2 regions of the Streptomyces sp. NPDC046909 genome follow, and region 1 is predicted to be linked to the other one. Evidence: riboswitches for the same ligand, from Rfam matches in the RefSeq annotation. Region 1 holds a riboswitch; the other holds the start of a gene.
The links. Region 1 has a riboswitch for ZMP and ZTP ahead of ABZ928_RS46790 (bifunctional 5,10-methylenetetrahydrofolate dehydrogenase/5,10-methenyltetrahydrofolate cyclohydrolase). Riboswitches for the same ligand answer to the same signal wherever they lie in the genome.

Region 1 (9,296 bases):
CCGGCTCTCCCCGGCGGACCAGGAGGTGCTGCGGCTGACGGCCTGGGAGGAACTCGGCATCGACGAGGTCGCCGTCGTCCTCGGCTGCGGCAGCCGGGCCGCGTCGATGCGGCTGCACCGGGCCCGGCGCCGGCTCAGAGCCGAGATCGACCGGACGAGTCCCACGAGCACCACGAGCCTCGCGAAGGAAGCGAAGGAATACGGCCATGGCTGATGAACTCGAACTCCTGCGCCGTGCCAACCCGGTGCCCACCGACGCCCCCCACTTCGGCGACGGCCCCCTCGACCAGAACGCCGAGCGACGGCTCAACCGGCTGCTGCGGCAACGGACTTCGCGCCGCCCCCGGCTCTACTGGGGCCTCGCGGCCACCGCGGTCGTCGCCGCGCTGGTGTCGGCGCTGCTGTTCGCCGACCAGACCACCGCGCCGGCGGTCGCCGCACCCCGCCCGCTGATCGTGCAGGCCGACTCCACCCCCGTACCCCTGGAAACCCTGGCCGGACGGGCGCGCGCGGCCGAGGCCGGGGCCGAGCTCCGCAAGGGCACCCATGTGAAGTCATGGAGCCTGGGCATGAGCGAGGACAAGCCCCCGATCACCTATCCGGAGGAGCGCATCGTGCGCTGGCACGCCGACGACAGCCACACGGAGATCGTCGACGACGGCCGCCACCGCACCGAGCGCACGTACCCGCCCAGTTGGAGCGACGCACCACCGCAGTCCCCGCCCCCGCACGACGTCGCCCGCCTGCGCGCCTACCTCCAGGAGGCCACGTACAGCAAGGAGAAGCTGGACACCGGCGAGTTTCTCTACGCCGTCAAGGTGCTCCTCAACACCTGGACCCTGGGCGCCCGCGAGACGGCGACGCTCGCCCAACTCCTCGCGGAGGCCGACGGGTTGAAGCCCGTCGGGCAGGTCATCGACCGGCTCGGGCGGCGCGGACAGGCGTATGTCCACGAGCGGTCCGGCACCCGCAGCATGCTGATCATGGACCCGGCGACCGGTGCCGTACTCGGGCTGGAGACCACCTTCACGGAGGCCGAGCCCGAGTACGGCGTCAAGGCCGGCGATGTCATGGAGTACAGCGCCTGGATGCGCTGACTCAGGCCCCGAGCTGCCGGGCGGCGGCGTCCACCGTCTGCTCCAGCAGCGTGGCGATGGTCATCGGGCCGACGCCGCCCGGCACCGGGGTGATCAGGGAGGCCCGCTCCACGGCGGAGTCGAAGTCGACGTCGCCGATGTTCCCCTCGTTGTACCCGGCGTCGATCACCACGGCGCCGGGCTTGATGTCCTGCCCCTTGATGAGCTTGGGCCGGCCCACCGCGGCGACCACGATGTCCGCCTCCCGGACGGCCGCCGACAGGTCCGCCGTCCGCGAGTGGCAGTACGTCACCGTCGCGTCCCGGGCGAGCAGCAGCATCCCGGCCGGCTTGCCGAGGATCGCGCTGCGGCCGACGACCACCGCCCGCTTGCCGGACGGGTCGACGCCGTACTCGTCGAGGAGCCGCATGATGCCGCCCGGCGTGCAGGACACGAAGCCCGGCAGACCGAAGCTCATCGTCGCGAACGAGGCGAAGGTGACCCCGTCGACGTCCTTCTCGGGCGCGATCGCCTCGAACGCGGCCCGCTCGTCGATGTGCTCGCCCATCGGGTGCTGGAGCAGGATGCCGTGCACGGCGGGATCGGCGGACAGCTCCTTGAGCGTGCCCACCAGTTCCTCGGTGGTGGTCGCCGCGGGCAGCTCCACATGCCGGGAGGCGATGCCGGCCTTGCGGCAGCGGTTCTGCTTCATCCGGACGTAGGTCACGGAGGCGGGGTCCTCGCCCACCAGGACGGTGGCGAGACAGGGGGTGGTGCCGGTGCGTTCGGTGAGGTCGGCGGCGCGCTTGCCGGTCTCCTCCACGATCCGCCGGGCGAGCGCGGTGCCGTCCATGAGCCGGGCCTGAGACATGATCCACTCCTGGGCTGGTAGTAGGTTCGCCCAGGCGCACGGCATCAGGTCCTGCGGTCCGCTCCCCGGTGGTGCTCCACCTCAGCGCCAGTCACGGCCCGCCGACAGCCTACCTGCCCTGCGGAGGCGCGGTCGGATCGATCCCGGCCAGGAACCCGGCCGCCTGGCCGTGCAGATGACCGGCGCCGATCGCCTCGGCCCAGCGGGCGATCTCCGTGGCCAGCGCGGTCGCGCCGCCCTCGTCGCCGGTGTCGCGGGCCAGCACCGCCAGCAGCATCTGCTGGCTGAGCACCCCCGGGATCATCCCCGCCCGGGCGCCGAGCGCGGTGGCCCGCCGCCAGCGCTCCAGGGCCCGCTCGTGCTCGCCGGCGTCGTGGTCGTGGTCGCCGAGGTGCCGCAGCGCCTCCCGGACCAGCAGGTCGTCGCCGCCGGACTCGCCCGCGCGCAGGGCGGCCTCGTAGTGGGCGGGTGCCGCGTCACGCTCGCCGAAGAGATTGTCGGTGATGAGCCCCAGATACATCGAGGCCCAGCCCCGCCGCACCTCGTCGGGCGCGCCCTCGCGCAGGGCCTGTCCGCGGCGCCGGAGTTCCGCGAGGGCATCCGGCGCCTTGCCCTCGGGGCCGTGCCGGGAGGCGCCGTCGGGGCGCAACAGCCGCAGGTAGTCGTGGCGCAGCCGCACGAAGTCCAGGTCCCAGTCCCCGCCCGGCACCTCCTTCTCCGCCCGCTCGGCGCGGTCGGCGGTGAGCCGCGTACCGCCGAACCAGTCGCTCTCCAGGGCGACTTCGGCCGCCGCGAGGGCGAGGCGCGCGCGGTCCTCGGGTGCCTCGCACGTCGTCGTGTCCAGCAGGCGCAGCGCTCGCTGCCATCGTCCTGCCAACGCCAAGTCCCTTGCGGAGGCGAGGAGTTCGTCGAGATCGACGAAAGTGCTCGTGGTGTTCGTCATGACAGGGGAAGGTAGTGAGAGAAAAAACCATCCACAAGGAAATCACTGCGGGAGGCAGACAATGGAGGACTCCGTCGACCGGCATGTCGCGGCGTGGTCGAAGGAACTCGTCTGGATGGACCCGGTGAAGGAGGCCATCTACGCACGGCTGGCGAAGCTCGCCCGGCACGCCTCCCAGGCCCGCCGCGACGCCCTCGACTCCGACGGGCTGCGGCACTGGCAGTACAAGGTGCTGCTGACGCTGCGCCGGAACGGCCCGCCCTACACCGCGAGTCCCTCGGAACTCGCCGACCGGCTGGGGCTGACGCGGGGCGCGCTGTCGGCGCGGCTGGCGCCGCTGGAGGAGGCCGGGCTGATCGCCCGTACGCACGAGAGCGGCGACCGGCGCAGAGTGCGGGTCCGGCTCACCGATGCCGGGAACGCCGCGTTCGAACAGCACGCGGCGGCGGAGGAAGCGAACGAGCTCGCGCTCCTCGCAGTACTGACCGCAGCAGAGCAACGGACGCTAGCCGACCTGTTGCGGAAGCTCGTCGTGGCCGCGGAGCGCGGACCGGAGCGGCCCGCATCGCGAAGGTCCAGGTCAGCCGAGTCGTGATCTGGACCTTCGGCAACCGCCTCCCTACTCGTCCCATGCCTGGATCATCGTCTGCTCGGCGATCTTGCCGTCCCGCAGCGTGATCATCGACTCCGCGAAGACCCGGACCCCGTCCGAGTACTCACAGGACTCGGTGTACGCGGCGCGGTCTCCCTGGACGATGCACTCCTCCAGCTTGTGCGTCTTGATGTCGCGGCTGTAGACGTCCTCCAGAAGCTCGGCGATCTCGTCCCGGCCGTGCAGCACCCTCGGGCTGCTGGGCTGGGTGTTGCGGTCCACGACGCGCAACTCGGCGTCGTCCGTGTAGAGCGACAGCAGATTCGCCGCCGTGCTTCCCTCGATGCCCCGGCGCAGTGTGTCGGTGCTGAACCCGGTGCCCATGTCGACCTCCTGCGAGGCCCGCGGCAGACGGGAGCGGGCCGCGTGGGCCTCTTCTTCGAGACTCCTCCGCCCCGCCGGGCTCGGCAAGCGCAGCGGCCGCACTCCGCCTGACGGGTGAGGAGGACCCGGTGCCCGTGTCCACGGCGGGCCTGTCGGCGTTGCTGAAAACATGATCTCCACTCGACGTATCGCCGCCGTCGTAGGCCTCGCCGCCGGCGTCGCCGGTCTCGCCGCTCCGATGGCGAGCGCGGCCCCCGAGGAAGCGGGCGCCGCCCCCCTCAGCCCGATGGCCACGCTCGACTCGCTCACCGTCAGCGACCTGCCCGCGCAGTACAAGGACGCGATCCCGCGGCCCTCCAGGCAGCTGGCCGAGCTCAACAAGCTGAACGACCTGAACCAGCTGAGCCAGGTGACCGACCTCGCCGCCCCCGTCACCCAGCTGCTGCCGGGAATCCAGTACTGACACCAACGCGTACGTCCACACCGAGGGCCGCCCGGCCGAGCACAGCCGGGCGGCCCTTGACATTGTTGCCGGTTGAACAGAGCATGCGCTTAGAAATGAATCTTGGTTCACGTGGCGAACAAAGAGGTCCGCATCATGCCCATCACGCGCGAACTGTTCATCGGCGGCAAGGACGTGCCCGCCGCCTCCGGCCGCACGGCGGAGGACCTCAACCCCTACACGGGCGAGGTGTACGCGACCGTCGCGGCCGCGGGCCCGGAGGACGTGCGGCGGGCCGTGGACGCGGCCGACGCGGCGTTCCCCGAGTGGGCCGCGCTGGCCCCCTTCGCGCGGCGCGCCATCCTCCTCAAGGCCGCCGACCTCCTCGACGGCAAGGGCGACCAGGTCGCCGAGCTGATGGCCCACGAGGCCGGCGGCACCCGGCCCTGGGCGCACTTCAACGTCTACCTCGCCGCGAACATGCTGCGCGAGGCCGCCGCCGCCGTGACCGCGCCGCGCGGCGAGGTCCTCACCGCCCAGGAACAGGGCGCGCTCGGCCTCGCGGTCCGCGAACCGGTGGGCGTGGTCGCCGCGTTCGCGCCGTGGAACGCGCCGGTCATCCTCGGCGTCCGGGCGGTCGCCGCACCGCTGGCCGCCGGAAACACGGTCGTCGTCAAGGCGAGCGAGGACGCGCCCATCGCCTGCGCTCTGTTCGTGGCGGACGTGCTCCGCGAGGCGGGCCTGCCCGACGGTGTCCTCAACGTCGTCACCAACGCCCGGGAGGACGCGGCCGGGATCGCCGAGGCCCTGATAGCCGACCCGCGGGTCCGCGCGGTGAACTTCACCGGCTCCACGGGCGTCGGCCGGATCATCGGCGAGCACGCGGCCCGTCATCTCAAGCCCGCCGTCCTGGAGTTGGGCGGCAAGAACTCCGTCATCGTGCTGAACGACGCCGACGTCGACTACGCGGTGGACGCCGTCACCTTCAGCGTCTTCATGAACGCCGGGCAGATCTGCATGTCCGGCGACCGGATCCTCGTCCACGAGTCCCTCGCCGAGGAGTTCACCCGCAAGTTCACCGCCAAGACGGCCTCGCTCCAGGCCGGCGACCCGGGCGACCCGCACACCGTGGTCGGTCCGCTCGTCGCCGCCTCCGCCGCACAGCGCGTGGCCGGGCTGGTCGAGGACGCCGTGGCCAAGGGCGCGAAGGTCCTCACCGGCGGCGGCAAGCCCGACGGCGCGGTCCACCCGGCGACCGTCCTCACCGATGTCCCGAAGGACGCCGAGCTGTACCACGCGGAGGCGTTCGGGCCGGTCTGCGTGGTCGAGACGTTCTCCGACGACGACACCGCCGTGACCGTCGCCAACGACACCGAGAACGGTCTGACCTGCGGCATCATCACCGAGAACGCCACCCACGGACTGGCTGTCGCACGCCGGATCCGCACCGGCATCGTGCACATCAACGACCAGTCGGTGGCCGACGAACCCCAGGCCCCCTTCGGCGGCTTCAAGGCCTCCGGATACGGCCGCTTCGGCGGACGCTGGGGCCTGGAGGCCTTCTCCAACACCCGCTGGGTGACCATCGCCACCCAGCAGGCGCACTACCCCTTCTAGACCCCTGACTCCGGCCCGGCGTCCAGGAAGTGGAAGCCGGGCCGGGGGTGCATCAGGAACTCGTGGTGGGAGATGTTCCACGCGTAGGCCCCCGCCAGCGAGAACGCCACCCGGTCCCCGGCTCGCAGCCCCGGCGCGGGCACCCGGCGCGCGAGGACGTCCTTCGGCGTGCACAACTGCCCCGCCAGCGTGACGTGTTCGCCCTCGGCGGCCGGTCGCGGCCAAGGGTGCGGCCAGTCGTCCACCTTCAGTACGGCACAGGGCTGGTCGTGCCCCTTCGTCGCCGGGGTCCGCAGATGGTGCGTGCCGCCCCGGACGACGCCGAACTCCTCGCCGTGACTGTGCTTCACGTCCAGCACCTCCGTGACGTACCAGCCGCAGTACGCCGTCAGTGCCCGCCCCGGTTCGATGCGCAAGGTCAACCCCGGGTGCCGTTCGGCGAGTCGGGCGAGCCCCTTCCCGTAGGTGCCCCAGTCGAAGCGGCGGTCCGGGTCGCCGTAGTCGACCTGCATGCCGCCCCCGACGTTGACCTCCGCGAGCGGCACCCCCAGCCCAACGGCCCAGGCCACGACCGCCTCGGCCACGGCGAGTTGCTCCAGCGCCTCCAGACCGCTGGCCAAGTGGGCGTGGATGCCCCGCAGTTCGAGATGCGGGTAGGTGCCGTCCGTGAGGGCGCGCACGACCCGCGAGGCCTCAGCCGGATCCATGCCGAACGGCGTCGGCCGCCCGCCCATCGCCAGCGAGCTGCCCGCCAACGAGCCGTCGGACAACGGCAGATTGACCCGGGGCAGCACCGCGACGCGCCGTCCCGGCTGCCGCGACAGCTCGGCCAGCACGCGCAGCTCGTGCTCGCTCTCGACGTGGAAGCGCTCCACCCCGTGCTCCAGTGCGGCCCGCACCTCGTCCGGCGTCTTCCCCGGCCCGCCGAACGCCAGCGGCCGACCCGGCACCGCCCGTGCGACATGGGCGAGTTCGCCGCCCGAGGACACCTCGTAGCCGTCGACGTACGGACCGAGCGCGGCCAGGATCTCCGGCTCGGGGTTCGCCTTCGCGGCGTAGTACAGCTCGACCCGCTCGGGGAGGGCGGCCCGGACGGCGGCGGCGTGGGCCCGCAGTGCCGCCAAGTCGTAGACGTACGCGGGCAGTTCGGGCGCCGGCAGGGTCAGGGCGCGGTCGTGCACGGCGGGGGTCATCGGGTGCTCCCGGAGAGGATGTCCTCCGCGAGGGGGGACGGCAGACGGACGTATCCGGCCTCGCGGTCGGCCTTGCGCTCCCAGCGGGTCAGCAGGTTCGCCTTGGCGGGCAGCGGCACCCCGGCGAGCAGCGCGGCGAGCCGCGGCGGGCAGCCGAGGCGGTCGGCGTAGGCCCGGAGCGTCTCCCGCACCCGCCCCCACAGCGCGGCCTCCGCCCCCGGGTGCAGGTCGGCGAGGGCGGCGAGCAGCTCGGCGACATGGTTGACCAGCAGGCAGTAGACGACCCGGTCCCAGCCGCGCTGGGCGTCGTACGTCATCGGCCCGGCAACCTCCGGCGGCAGCGCGGCGAGGGTGTCGGCGTGGTGCTCGGGGACGAGCTTGGTGCCCTCCAGGTCGCGGAAGAGGACCTGGGCGGGCATGCCGTCGTCGGCCACGCAGACCAGGACGTTCTGGAGGTGGGGTTCGAGGACCAGGCCGTGGTCGAAGTAGGCGGCCAGCACCGGCGGGAGCAGCAGGTCGAGATAGGCCGACCACCAGTCGAGGGCCGTCCGTTCGTCCGCCGCGCCGAGCAGACGGGAGATGTGCGCGGCGCTGCTCGGGTACTCGTCGGCCACGGCCGCCGCCAGCAGGGGAGTGGTGCCCGGGGCGAGCCGGGCGGGGAGCCCCTCGCGGACGATGACTCCGAAGCCCTCGAACAGGGCGCGGTCCGGGGTGCCGTCCGGGCCGGGCAGGGCGAGCGTGCGGTAGGCGGGCTCGCGGAGCACCGCGCTGCCGGGGAAGCGCTCGGCGAGGTCGGCCAGGGCCGGAGCCAGGACGCGGGTCAGGGCGACGGCGCCGGAGAGTTCGTAACTGCTGTTCTTGCGCAGGCAGTTGGTGATGCGCACGTTCAGGCTGCACTTGAGGAAGGTCTCCCCGTCGTAGAGCGTGCGCACGGACGCGGTCGCGGCGAAGAGCCGCCCGCCCGGACCGAGGTCCAGGACATCGCCGTCGTCCAGCGCCGACTTGAGCGCCGGGTGCTCGCGGAGCGTGTCGTACTGCCAGGGGTGCGCGGGCAGCAGACGGTAGCCGTCCGGGACGCCGGGGCGCAGCCGGTCCAGGGCGGCGGTGGCCGAGGGGTGCGCGGACTCCTCGGCGATCAGGTGCTCCCGCGCGGCGAGATACCGCAGCGGGAAGGCGGCCCCGACCTCCGGGGCGTAGGCCGACCAGGCGCGCGGGTCGCCGGTGCGGGCCTTGGGGGTGGGGTGGAAGCGGTGACCGAAGAGCAGGGACTGCTCGGAGGCGAGGTAGGCGTCGGTCGGCGAGGTGCGGGTGCCGGCGAGCCCTGCTGTCACGGCCTCGTGGCTGGAGGCGACCTGCTCCAGGAACTCGTCGTTGCGCACCCCGGTCCGCAGCGCCAGCTCGTCGTGCGTGTACTCGGCCAGCCGCCGCCAGTCCACCTCGGCCCAGCCGCCGTCGCGCTGTTCGTGCACGGCACCGCTGAACCGGTGCGCGCCCAGCAGCGAGGTGCGGCGCAGGGCGACCCGCAGCAGCACTCCGCGGCGCGGCAGGCGCAGCAGGAGCCCGCCGTCGGTGACGACGCTCTGGTGCTCGGGTCCGGAGACCTCGCGCAGCAGGCAGTTGAGGAGGGTGTGGGCGACGACCTCGTCGGCGGTGGGCAGTTCCGTATGGGTGAGCGAGGGCATCAGCGGCTCCAGCGGGGGGTCATGGAGGGGAGGAGGGTCACCACGGCGGTGAGCGCGGCGGCGGCGCCCCCGGTCAGCACGGGGGCGGCCGGGCCGAAGCGGGCGCTGCCGACGGCCGCGGCGAGACCGGCGGCGACCGCGCCGGCCTTGGAGAAGAACTCCAGCGAGCCGAACATCCCGCCGGGCGCCCGGCCCTTGGCGCAGTCCGCCGCCAGCACCTGGAGGCAGACCAGACCGAGCGTGAGTCCGGCGCCGAGCAGCAGCCGTACGGCGATCAGCGCGGGCAGCGAGTCGACGAACCCGTGTCCGGCGAGACCGAGGGCGATGAGGAGGAAGCCCAGCACGATCCCGGCCCTGGGGCGGCTCCGGAACGCGGAGTGCACGGCCAGCGCGGCCACCAGATAGCACAGGTGAGGGAGGGCGAAGAGGACCCCGGACAGGATCGGGGACGTGCCCGGGAGGCGATTGTCGACCAGGGCGATGAGATAGGGGAAGG
Region 2 (9,296 bases), on a different contig from region 1:
TCCCGCACCCTCGCCGTCGACCTCGGCCTCGCCCGCAACACCGTCGCCGACGCCTACGCCGACCTCGTCGCCGAGGGCTGGCTCACCGCGAAACAGGGCTCCGGCACCCGGGTCGCCGACCGCGCCGTGGTCCTGCCCTCCGGCACCGGCCCCGGCCGCCGGGAACAGCACGGCCCCGCCCACGACTTCCGCCCCGGCCACCCCGACCTCACCGCCTTCCCGCGCACCGAGTGGCTCAAGGCCACCCGCCGCGCCCTCCTCGCCGCCCCGCACCACGCCCTCGGCTACGGCGACCCCCGAGGCCGCGTCGAACTCCGCACCGCCCTCGCCGGCTACCTCGCCCGAGCCCGCGGCGTCCGCACCGACCCCGACCGCATCCTCATCACCGCGGGCTGCGCCCACGCCCTCCGCCTCCTCGGCACCGTCCTCCGGGCCCGCGGCGCCCGCTCCGTCGCCGTGGAGTCGTACGGCCTCGACGTCCACTGGAACCAACTCACCGCGGCCGGCCTCCACGCTGCCCCGCTCCCCTTCGACGAACGAGGCACCGACCCGACGGAGCTGACGGACCAGGGAGCCGTCCTGCTCACCCCCGCCCACCAGTTCCCGATGGGCGTCCCCCTCCACCGCGACCGGCGCACCGCGGTCGTCGACTGGGCCCGCCGCACCGGAGGCCTGGTCCTGGAGGACGACTACGACGGCGAGTTCCGCTACGACCGCCAGCCCGTCGGCGCCCTCCAGGGCCTCGACCCCGACCGCGTCGTCTACCTCGGCACCGCCAGCAAGTCCCTCGCCCCCGGCCTCCGCCTGGCCTGGGCGGTCCTCCCACCAGGCGTGGCGGACGAGGCAGCCGAGGCCAAGGGGAAAGTGGACACCTGCGGAGTCCTGGACCAACTGACCCTCGCCGAGTTCATCACCTCCGGCGCCTACGACCGCCACGTCCGTGCCTCCCGCCTCCGCTACCGCCGCCGCCGAGACGCCCTCGTCACCGCCCTGGCCCACCACGCCCCCGACGTCCACGTCACCGGCATCGCCGCCGGCCTCCACGCCGTCCTCCGCCTCCCACCCGACACCGAACAGTCCGTAACCCAGTCCGCCTCCTGGCAGGGCGTCGCCTTCCACGGCCTCTCCTACTTCCGCCACCCCCAGGCGGTGACCGAACACCTGGACGCGGCGGTGGTGGGATACGGCACCCCGTCGGACCGGGGGTGGACGGGGGCGTTGGAGGCGTTGTGCCGGGTGATGCCGTAGCGGACGGGCAGGGGTGGCGGGGGCGAAACCAGCCGACGGCACCCAAGACCCCGCCGTCACACCCCCACTGACTCCTCCGCCGGCGCCTCCCCGAACCGCGCCAGCCCCAAGGCCCCCGCCACCGCCACGAGGAACCCCACGACCGCGAGCCACCCCCACCCCTCCCGCGTACGGTCCCCGAGCCACACCACCCCCACCAGCGCGGGCCCGACCGTCTCCCCGATCACCATCGCCGCGGTGGCCGTCGTCACCGACCCCCGCTGCAGCGCCGACGTCAGACACAGGAACGCGGCCGCCCCGCCGAGCAGCAGGGCGTACGACGCCGGGTTGGCGAGCAGATCCGACGGCGCGAGGGAGTCGATCAGCCGTACCGCCACCTCGACGACCCCGAACCCGAACCCGGCCCCTAGCCCCAGCAGCAGCGCCCGCCCCCGTTCCGGCAGCCGCCCTCCGGTGAGGCCGAGCAGCAGCACGCCGACGGCGACGGCGAGCATCACGTACTTCAGCGCCCCCGGCCCGCTCCGCTCACCCTCCGTCCCCGAAGCCACCCCCAACATCGCGAGCCCGGCACACACCACCCCCACCGCGCCCCACTCCGCCCCGCTCAACCGCACCCGGAGCAGCCGCGCCGCCACCACGGCCGTCACGGCCAGGCTCGCCGCCAACGCCGCCCCGACCGCGTAGATCGGAACCGACCGCAACGCCGCGACCTGCAACAGGAACCCCAGCCCGTCCAGCGCCAGGCCCGCCAGATACCGCCACTGCCGCACCGCCCGCAACAGCAGCGCCGCCTCCCCGCCGGAGCCGTCGGCCGTGCCCGCCGCCCGCGCGGCAACCGCCTGCAACACCGTCGCCGTACCGAAACAGACCGCCGCACCAAGCGCACACAGCATCCCAAAGAGCACAAAGCGACTGTAGGGGAGTCGTGCAGACGGGCGGGGTGCCTGCACGGCGCTTATTACCGATCTCTAGGCTGACCGCCGGACAACCGCACGACGAACGACACGGCAACGGACAACGGGGAGACAGGCAATGGCGGAAACCAAGCGACGGCTGCGTTCGAGCACCGTCGTACTCGGTGGCATGGGAGTCGTCGCGGCAGCGCTGACATCCTGCAGCTCCGACCCCGACCGACGCTGCGTTGACCGCGACAGCTACACCTACGAGGGCTACAAGGTCGTCGCCGACAAGAACTGCAGCTCCAGCTCCTCTGGTTCCACGTCCTCGTACGGCAAGAGCGGCAAGAAGAAGACCGGCACGAGCGCCGACGCCGCCTGGTACTACGACTCCGACGTCAGCGGCGGCCGCGCCGACTACGGCACCTTCAGCAAGAGCGAGGCCGTGGACCGCGGCGGCTTCGGCTGCTCCAGCTCGGGCAGCGGCGGCGGCTGAGCGAACGCAGGACCGTAGGCACCGAAGGACCAGAAGCATGGAACGCCGCACCATCGAGCCCCGCCCCGGCTGGCAGCAGACCGTCGAGGAGCAGGGGCTCGTCTACCCCCTCACCCGCTATCCCGACGACTCACTGCGCCCCTACTGGGACGAGAGCGCCTACTACGTCTTCTCCCTCGACGAGGTCGAGGCCCTGGAGGAGGTCGTCGAGGAACTCCACCGCATGTGTCTGCGCGCGGCGGACCACATCGTCACGACCGACCGCTTCGCCGACCTCGGCATCACCGACCCGCGCATCGCGAAGGCCGTCGCCGAGGCCTGGCACCGCCGCGCCGAACTCCCCTCCGTCTACGGCCGCTTCGACCTGCGCTACGACGGCACCGGCCCCGCCAAGCTCCTGGAGTACAACGCCGACACCCCCACCTCCCTGGTCGAGGCCGCCTCCCCCCAGTGGTTCTGGATGGAGGAGCGCTTCCCCGGCGCCGACCAGTGGAACTCCCTCCACGAGCGCCTGGTCGCCGCCTGGAAGAACCAGGCCGCCCTGCTCCCGCCCGGCAGCCCCCTGTACTTCGCGTACTCCTCGGCCGACGAACTCGGCGAGGACCTCATGACCGTCGCCTACCTCCAGGAGACCGCCGAACAGGCGGGCCTGGACACCGCCTGGATCTCCATGGAGGAGATCGGCTGGGAAGGCCTGTCGGGCCGCTTCGTCGACAAGCAACTCCGCTTCATCCGCAGCTGCTTCAAGCTCTACCCTTGGGAATGGCTCACCACCGACCGCTTCGCCGACCACGTCCTCGACACCCTCGACAACGGCGGCGGCACCGGCAGCACCCTGTGGATCGAACCCGCCTGGAAGATGCTCCTCAGCAACAAGGCCCTCCTGGCCATCCTCTGGGAGCTCCACCCGAACCACCCCAACCTCCTCCCCGCCTACCTCGACGGCCCCCGCGAACTGGCGACCACGACCGGCTACGTCGCCAAGCCCCTCCTCGGCCGCGAGGGCGCCGGCGTCACCCTCCACGCCCCGAACACCGCCCCGCCCACCCCCGAAGAGCCCTGCTGCTACCAGCAGCTGTCCCCCCTCCCCGACTTCGACGGCAACCACGTCGTCCTCGGCGCCTGGGTCGTCGAGAACGAGTCCGCGGGCCTCGGCATCCGAGAATCCTCCGGCCTGATCACGGACGAGTACGCCCGCTTCCTGCCCCATGTGATCCTCTGAATGTGATCCTCTGACGCGCGGCGGCGATCATGAACGGCTAGACGCCGAGCACCCCTCGCAACTGGGCCAGCCCCCAGTCCAAGTCCTCCTTGGAGATCACCAGCGGCGGTGCGAGCCGGATGGTCGCGCCGTGGGTGTCCTTGACCAGGACGCCGCGGTCCATGAGTTTCTCGGAGATCTCGCGGCCGGTGCCATAGGCGGGGGCGATGTCCAGGCCCGCCCAGAGGCCGCGGCCCCGGACCGCCGTGACGCGGCCGGTGTCGGTCAGCAGGGACAGTTCGCGGTGGAGGTGGTCTCCGAGCTCGGCGGCCCGGGCCTGGTACTCGCCGGTGCGGAGCATCGCGATCACTTCGAGGGCCACCGCGCAGGCCAGGGGATTGCCGCCGAAGGTGGAGCCGTGTTCGCCGGGGCGGAAGACTCCCAGGACCGCCGCGCTCGACACCACCGCCGACACCGGGACGACCCCGCCGCCGAGCGCCTTGCCCAGGACGTACATGTCGGGCACCACGCCCTCGTGCTCGCAGGCGAAGGTACGGCCCGTCCGGCCGAGACCCGACTGGACCTCGTCCGCCACGAACAGGACGTTCCGCTCGCGCGTCAGCTCCCGGACCGCCGGCAGATAACCCGCCGGCGGCACCAGCACCCCTGCCTCGCCCTGGATCGGCTCCAGCAGCACCGCGACCGTGTTCTCCGTGACCGCCGCGCGCATCGCCGTGAGATCTCCGTACGGCACGATCTGGAAGCCGGGTGTGTAGGGGCCGTAGTCCGCCCGCGCCTCCGGATCCGTGGAGAAGCTGATCAAGGTCGTCGTACGGCCGTGGAAGTTGTTGCCCGCCACCACGATCTTCGCCATCTCCGCCGGCACGCCCTTGACCCGGTACCCCCACTTCCGGGCGGTCTTCACCGCCGTTTCCACCGCCTCCGCGCCGGTGTTCATCGGCAGCACCATCTCCATCCCGCACAGCTCCGCGAGCTCCTCGCAGAACGCCGCGAACCGGTCGTGATGGAAGGCCCGGCTCGTCAGCGTCACCCGCTCCAGCTGCGCCTTGGCCGCCTCGACGAGCCGTCGGTTGCGATGCCCGAAATTGAGCGCCGAATAGCCCGCCAGGAGATCCAGATACCGACGGCCCTCGACATCCGTCATCCAGGCCCCGTCCGCCGTGGCCACGACCACGGGCAGCGGATGGTAGGTGTGCGCACTGTGGGCATCGACCGAGCCGATGAGTCTCTCCGTGGCGTTCACGGGATCCTCCCAGGGGTGAGGTGGCCTCCTTCCTATCGTCGCTCGCATGGTGGACGCAGGACCTTTCCCGTCCGGCGCGCCCGGTAGGCTGACCGGCGGGCCGTGACTGGCGCGCTGGGATGGGACGGACCATCGGGGAGCGGCCTGTGAGTGACCGAGTGCCGTGCGCCTGGGCCGAACCGTGAATCGTGACCGCAACCCGCCACGCCATCCGGAGGCCGCACATGTCGGACCAGCAGCCCCTTTCCACCGAGTCCACCGCCTTCCGTGCCGCCCTCGACGTGATCCGCGCCGTCGAGCCGCGCGTCGCCAACGCCATCGGCCAGGAGGTCCACGACCAGCGCGAGATGCTCAAGCTGATCGCCTCCGAGAACTACGCCTCCCCGGCCACCCTCCTCGCGATGGGCAACTGGTTCAGCGACAAGTACGCCGAAGGCACCATCGGCCGCCGCTTCTACGCCGGCTGTCGCAACGTCGACACCGTCGAGTCGCTCGCCGCCGAGCACGCCAAGGAGCTCTTCGGCGCCCGCCACGCCTACGTCCAGCCGCACTCCGGCATCGACGCCAACCTCGTCGCCTTCTGGTCGGTCCTCGCCGCCCGCGTCGAGGTCCCCTTCCTGGAGAAGACCGGCGCCCGTCAGGTCAACGACCTCACCGACGCCGACTGGGCCGAGCTCCGCCAGGCCTTCGGCAACCAGCGCATGCTCGGCATGTCCCTGGACGCCGGCGGCCACCTCACCCACGGCTTCCGCCCGAACATCTCCGGCAAGATGTTCGACCAGCGCTCCTACGGCACCGACCCGGCCACCGGCCTCATCGACTACGAGGCGCTGCGGGTCTCCGCCCGTGAGTTCAAGCCGCTCATCATCGTCGCCGGCTACTCCGCCTACCCCCGGCTGGTGAACTTCCGCCTCATGCGCGAGATCGCCGACGAGGTCGGCGCGACCCTGATGGTGGACATGGCGCACTTCGCCGGTCTGGTCGCGGGCAAGGTGCTGACCGGTGACTTCGACCCGGTCCCGCACGCCCAGATCGTCACCACCACCACCCACAAGTCGCTGCGCGGCCCGCGCGGCGGCATGGTCCTGTGCGACGACTCCCTCAAGGACCAGGTCGACCGCGGCTGCCCGATGGTCCTCGGCGGCCCGCTCCCGCACGTCATGGCAGCCAAGGCCGTCGCCCTCGCCGAGGCCCGGCAGCCCGCCTTCCAGGACTACGCCCAGCGCATCGTCGACAACTCCCGCGCCCTCGCCGAGGGCCTGATGCGGCGCGGCGCGACCCTCGTCACCGGCGGCACCGACAACCACCTCAACCTGATCGACGTCGCCTCCTCCTACGGCCTCACCGGCCGTCAGGCCGAGGCCGCCCTCCTCGACTCCGGCATCGTCACCAACCGCAACGCGATCCCGGCCGACCCCAACGGCGCCTGGTACACCTCCGGCATCCGCATCGGCACCCCGGCCCTGACCACCCGTGGCCTGGGCACCGCCGAGATGGACGAGGTCGCCGCGCTCATCGACCGCGTCCTCACCACCACGGAGCCCGGCACCACCAAGTCCGGCGCCCCCTCCAAGGCCGCCCACGTCCTCGACCCCAAGGTCGCCGAAGAGATCTCCCACCGCGCGACCGACCTCGTGGCCGGCTTCCCGCTGTACCCGGAGATCGACCTGGGCTGACACACGCCCTCTGTTGAGTTGTCAAAGATCAGCGACTCTCATAGATCAATGAGTTCCTGACGTGGTTCCTCCCGCGGCGGTCCGGCCTCCAGCCGGCCCGCCGCGCGGCGTATCAGCACCGTCCCGCCGACACCGGCCGCCACCCCGACGGCGAGACCAGGCGCCGCCCACCCCCAGTCCGCGCCGTCCGCCGACTCTGCCCGCCGGGCCGGGGCCGGAGCGGTCGCGGGTGCCGACTCCGGCGCCCCGGTGCCCGTGCTGTCGGCGTCCATGTCCCAGGGCGGTGGATACTCCACGGCGTTCCCGTCCCCGGACGCCTTGCCCATCACGCCGAGGTCCTTGAGGAGGTTGCGGAGCACGGTGGGTCGGCCGGCGCGATGCCAGGTGCCGTTCGTCGTCGCGTCCAGGTTCGCCGCCGTATGGATCCAGACGTCCTGGGAGCCCACGCCCGGGTAGACCCTGTCGACCCGCCACGGCGACACATCGTGCAGCATCCATGTCACGTTGATCTGCGGGCCGGTGACCAGGTCGGCCTCGGGCGGTTTGACCGCCGTGCCCATGGCCGTGTCCCCGAGCAGCCGCTCCAACGCGCCGTACTGCCGGTCCGAGTAGTACAGCGACGCCGTCTCCGAGCTCTCCGGCGACACGATCAGCACGCTGGTCGGACCACCGGCCGACGCGGACCCGGCGCCCGCCAGAGTGAGCCCGACCGCGGCCCCCAACACCCCTGTCAGCGCCGCCAGTCGACGACAGCCGTCCCTCCGATCCACCGCACACCTGCGCATCCTGAGCCCCCAACTTGCCGATGCCGTACGGCCCGTCAGCACCCCCGCGAGCCGTCTGTCACTTCTGGTACACCGCTCGACCCGCCGGGGTTCCCACTCGGCCGGAACTAATCGAGAGGCTCCTCCAGCGACTTCGCGATCTCCACCGCCCGCGCCTTCGACGCCACCCCCTCCAGCCGCAGCGTCACCTCCTCGGCGCCCGACCCATGGCTCCACAGCAGCGTCGGCCCGGCCGTTCGCTCCTTCCGCGTGTAGCGCTCCCCGTCCGCGTCCACCAGCCAGAAGCTCAGCAGATGAGGGCGGGGAAACCACAGCGCCGTGTCATACGCGGGGCCGGTGTCCGAGCCGCTGAGGGAGATCCACTCGGGCTGCTCACGCACCGTCTTCGCGAAGGCCAGGTCCAGGTCCGCCGCGAACTCGTCGAGCCGGACCGTGGCCCCCCGCTCCCGCCAGCACAGGCTGACCAGGAACCGCCCCTGCGGCTCACCGGTCACCGCCACCGCGTCCGGAGCGCCCAGCGCGTCCGGCACCAAGGGTGCGAACCCGGCCCTCCGCTCGGCCTGCGCCAGCGAGACCGACCGCCCGCAGCCGGGCACCTCGGCACCGGACGAGGGCATCGCCGACGGGTCGTAGCGCACCTCGACCCCGCCGAAGTCGAACCAGTCGACGACCGCGGCCCGCACCGGCGGCGTGAGCGCGAGCACCGTCAGCAGCCCGCACAGGGTCGCCGTCAGGGAACGCCACCGCACCCGAGTCCAGCGCCGCACCGCCCTTAGCCGCCCACGGACCCCCGGCGGCTCGGCCACCGGGACCGGCAGACGCTCGGCGAGTATCTGCCCCAGCACCCGCTCCACCATCGTCTCGGAGTCCAGGGAACCCGGGGAGCCCAAGGGCCCGCCGGCACCGTCGACCCCGGGCGCGTCCAGCGATCTGCCCAGCGCCCGCAGCTCCTCCGGAAGGCCGGATACACCCCCCTTGGACCCTCGCTCACGGTCATGCCCCCGCGCACCCGGACCCCGGTCACCGCCACGGCCACGCGGCCCCCGGCCCCCGGCGCCCTCGGGCCCCCGGGCGCCCTCACCGCCGTACGACTCTCGTCCCTCACTCACGCTCATCACCTCCTTCCCCAGGCTTGAAATCCGGCAGCAGCCGGCCCATCTTCGTCAGCGCGCGGTTCAGCCGGGACTTCACCGTGCCCCGGGGCCAGCCCAGGGCCTGGGCGGTCTCGGACTCGTCCATCTCCAGCAGATAGCGGTAGGTGACGACCAGACGATGCTCCTCGCTCAGCAGCTCCAGGGCGGCCACGAGCTCCGCGCGGCGCTCCGCGTCCAGCGTCGCCACCGCCGGGTCCGCCGATTCCGGTATCAACGGCTCGGCCTCTATGAAGGCCGCCTCCCGGCCGGCGAGCGTGCGCTGGCGCGCCGCCGTACGCACTGTGTTCCTCGTCTCATTGGCCACGATCGACAGCAGCCACGGCCTGAACGCCGAGCCGTCCTTGAACGTGCCCAGCGCGCAGTACGCCTTGACGAAGGCCTGCTGCACCACGTCCTCCGCGTCCGCACCCGCCCCGAGTACCGCTGCCGCCCGCAGCGCGATGCCCGTATGGGCACGCACCAGCTCCGCGTACGCGTCCGGCTCCCCGGCGCGTACACGTGCGATCACCGCGGCCTCATCGACGATGCGGCCCCCCTCCCGCGTTCTCACACTCTTGTTACACCGCAGGAGACGGA

Region 2: it holds a riboswitch for ZMP and ZTP, as region 1 does, so the genes downstream of both, ABZ928_RS31850 (glycine hydroxymethyltransferase) here and ABZ928_RS46790 (bifunctional 5,10-methylenetetrahydrofolate dehydrogenase/5,10-methenyltetrahydrofolate cyclohydrolase) in region 1, are expected to answer to the same signal.

Annotation. Positions count from the first base shown of each region.
Region 1 covers NZ_JBEYXC010000023.1:767-10,062, forward strand. Annotated here, with positions in the region: gene ABZ928_RS46780 (sigma-70 family RNA polymerase sigma factor) at 1-214, shown strand, start outside; gene ABZ928_RS46785 (CU044_5270 family protein) at 207-1,097, shown strand; gene ABZ928_RS46790 (bifunctional 5,10-methylenetetrahydrofolate dehydrogenase/5,10-methenyltetrahydrofolate cyclohydrolase) at 1,099-1,947, opposite strand; ZMP/ZTP riboswitch at 1,969-2,052, opposite strand; gene ABZ928_RS46795 (hypothetical protein) at 2,057-2,890, opposite strand; gene ABZ928_RS46800 (MarR family transcriptional regulator) at 2,952-3,485, shown strand; gene ABZ928_RS46805 (nuclear transport factor 2 family protein) at 3,510-3,866, opposite strand; gene ABZ928_RS46810 (hypothetical protein) at 4,036-4,329, shown strand; gene ABZ928_RS46815 (aldehyde dehydrogenase family protein) at 4,465-5,925, shown strand; gene ABZ928_RS46820 (type III PLP-dependent enzyme) at 5,922-7,118, opposite strand; gene ABZ928_RS46825 (IucA/IucC family protein) at 7,115-8,800, opposite strand; gene ABZ928_RS46830 (MFS transporter) at 8,800-9,296, opposite strand, start outside.
Region 2 covers NZ_JBEYXC010000010.1:286,370-295,665, forward strand. Annotated here, with positions in the region: gene ABZ928_RS31825 (PLP-dependent aminotransferase family protein) at 1-1,248, shown strand, start outside; gene ABZ928_RS31830 (hypothetical protein) at 1,305-2,141, opposite strand; gene ABZ928_RS31835 (hypothetical protein) at 2,281-2,640, shown strand; gene ABZ928_RS31840 (glutathionylspermidine synthase family protein) at 2,678-3,862, shown strand; gene rocD (ornithine--oxo-acid transaminase) at 3,900-5,105, opposite strand; ZMP/ZTP riboswitch at 5,198-5,287, shown strand; gene ABZ928_RS31850 (glycine hydroxymethyltransferase) at 5,330-6,781, shown strand; gene ABZ928_RS31855 (hypothetical protein) at 6,820-7,551, opposite strand; gene ABZ928_RS31860 (hypothetical protein) at 7,674-8,681, opposite strand; gene ABZ928_RS31865 (RNA polymerase sigma factor) at 8,668-9,228, opposite strand.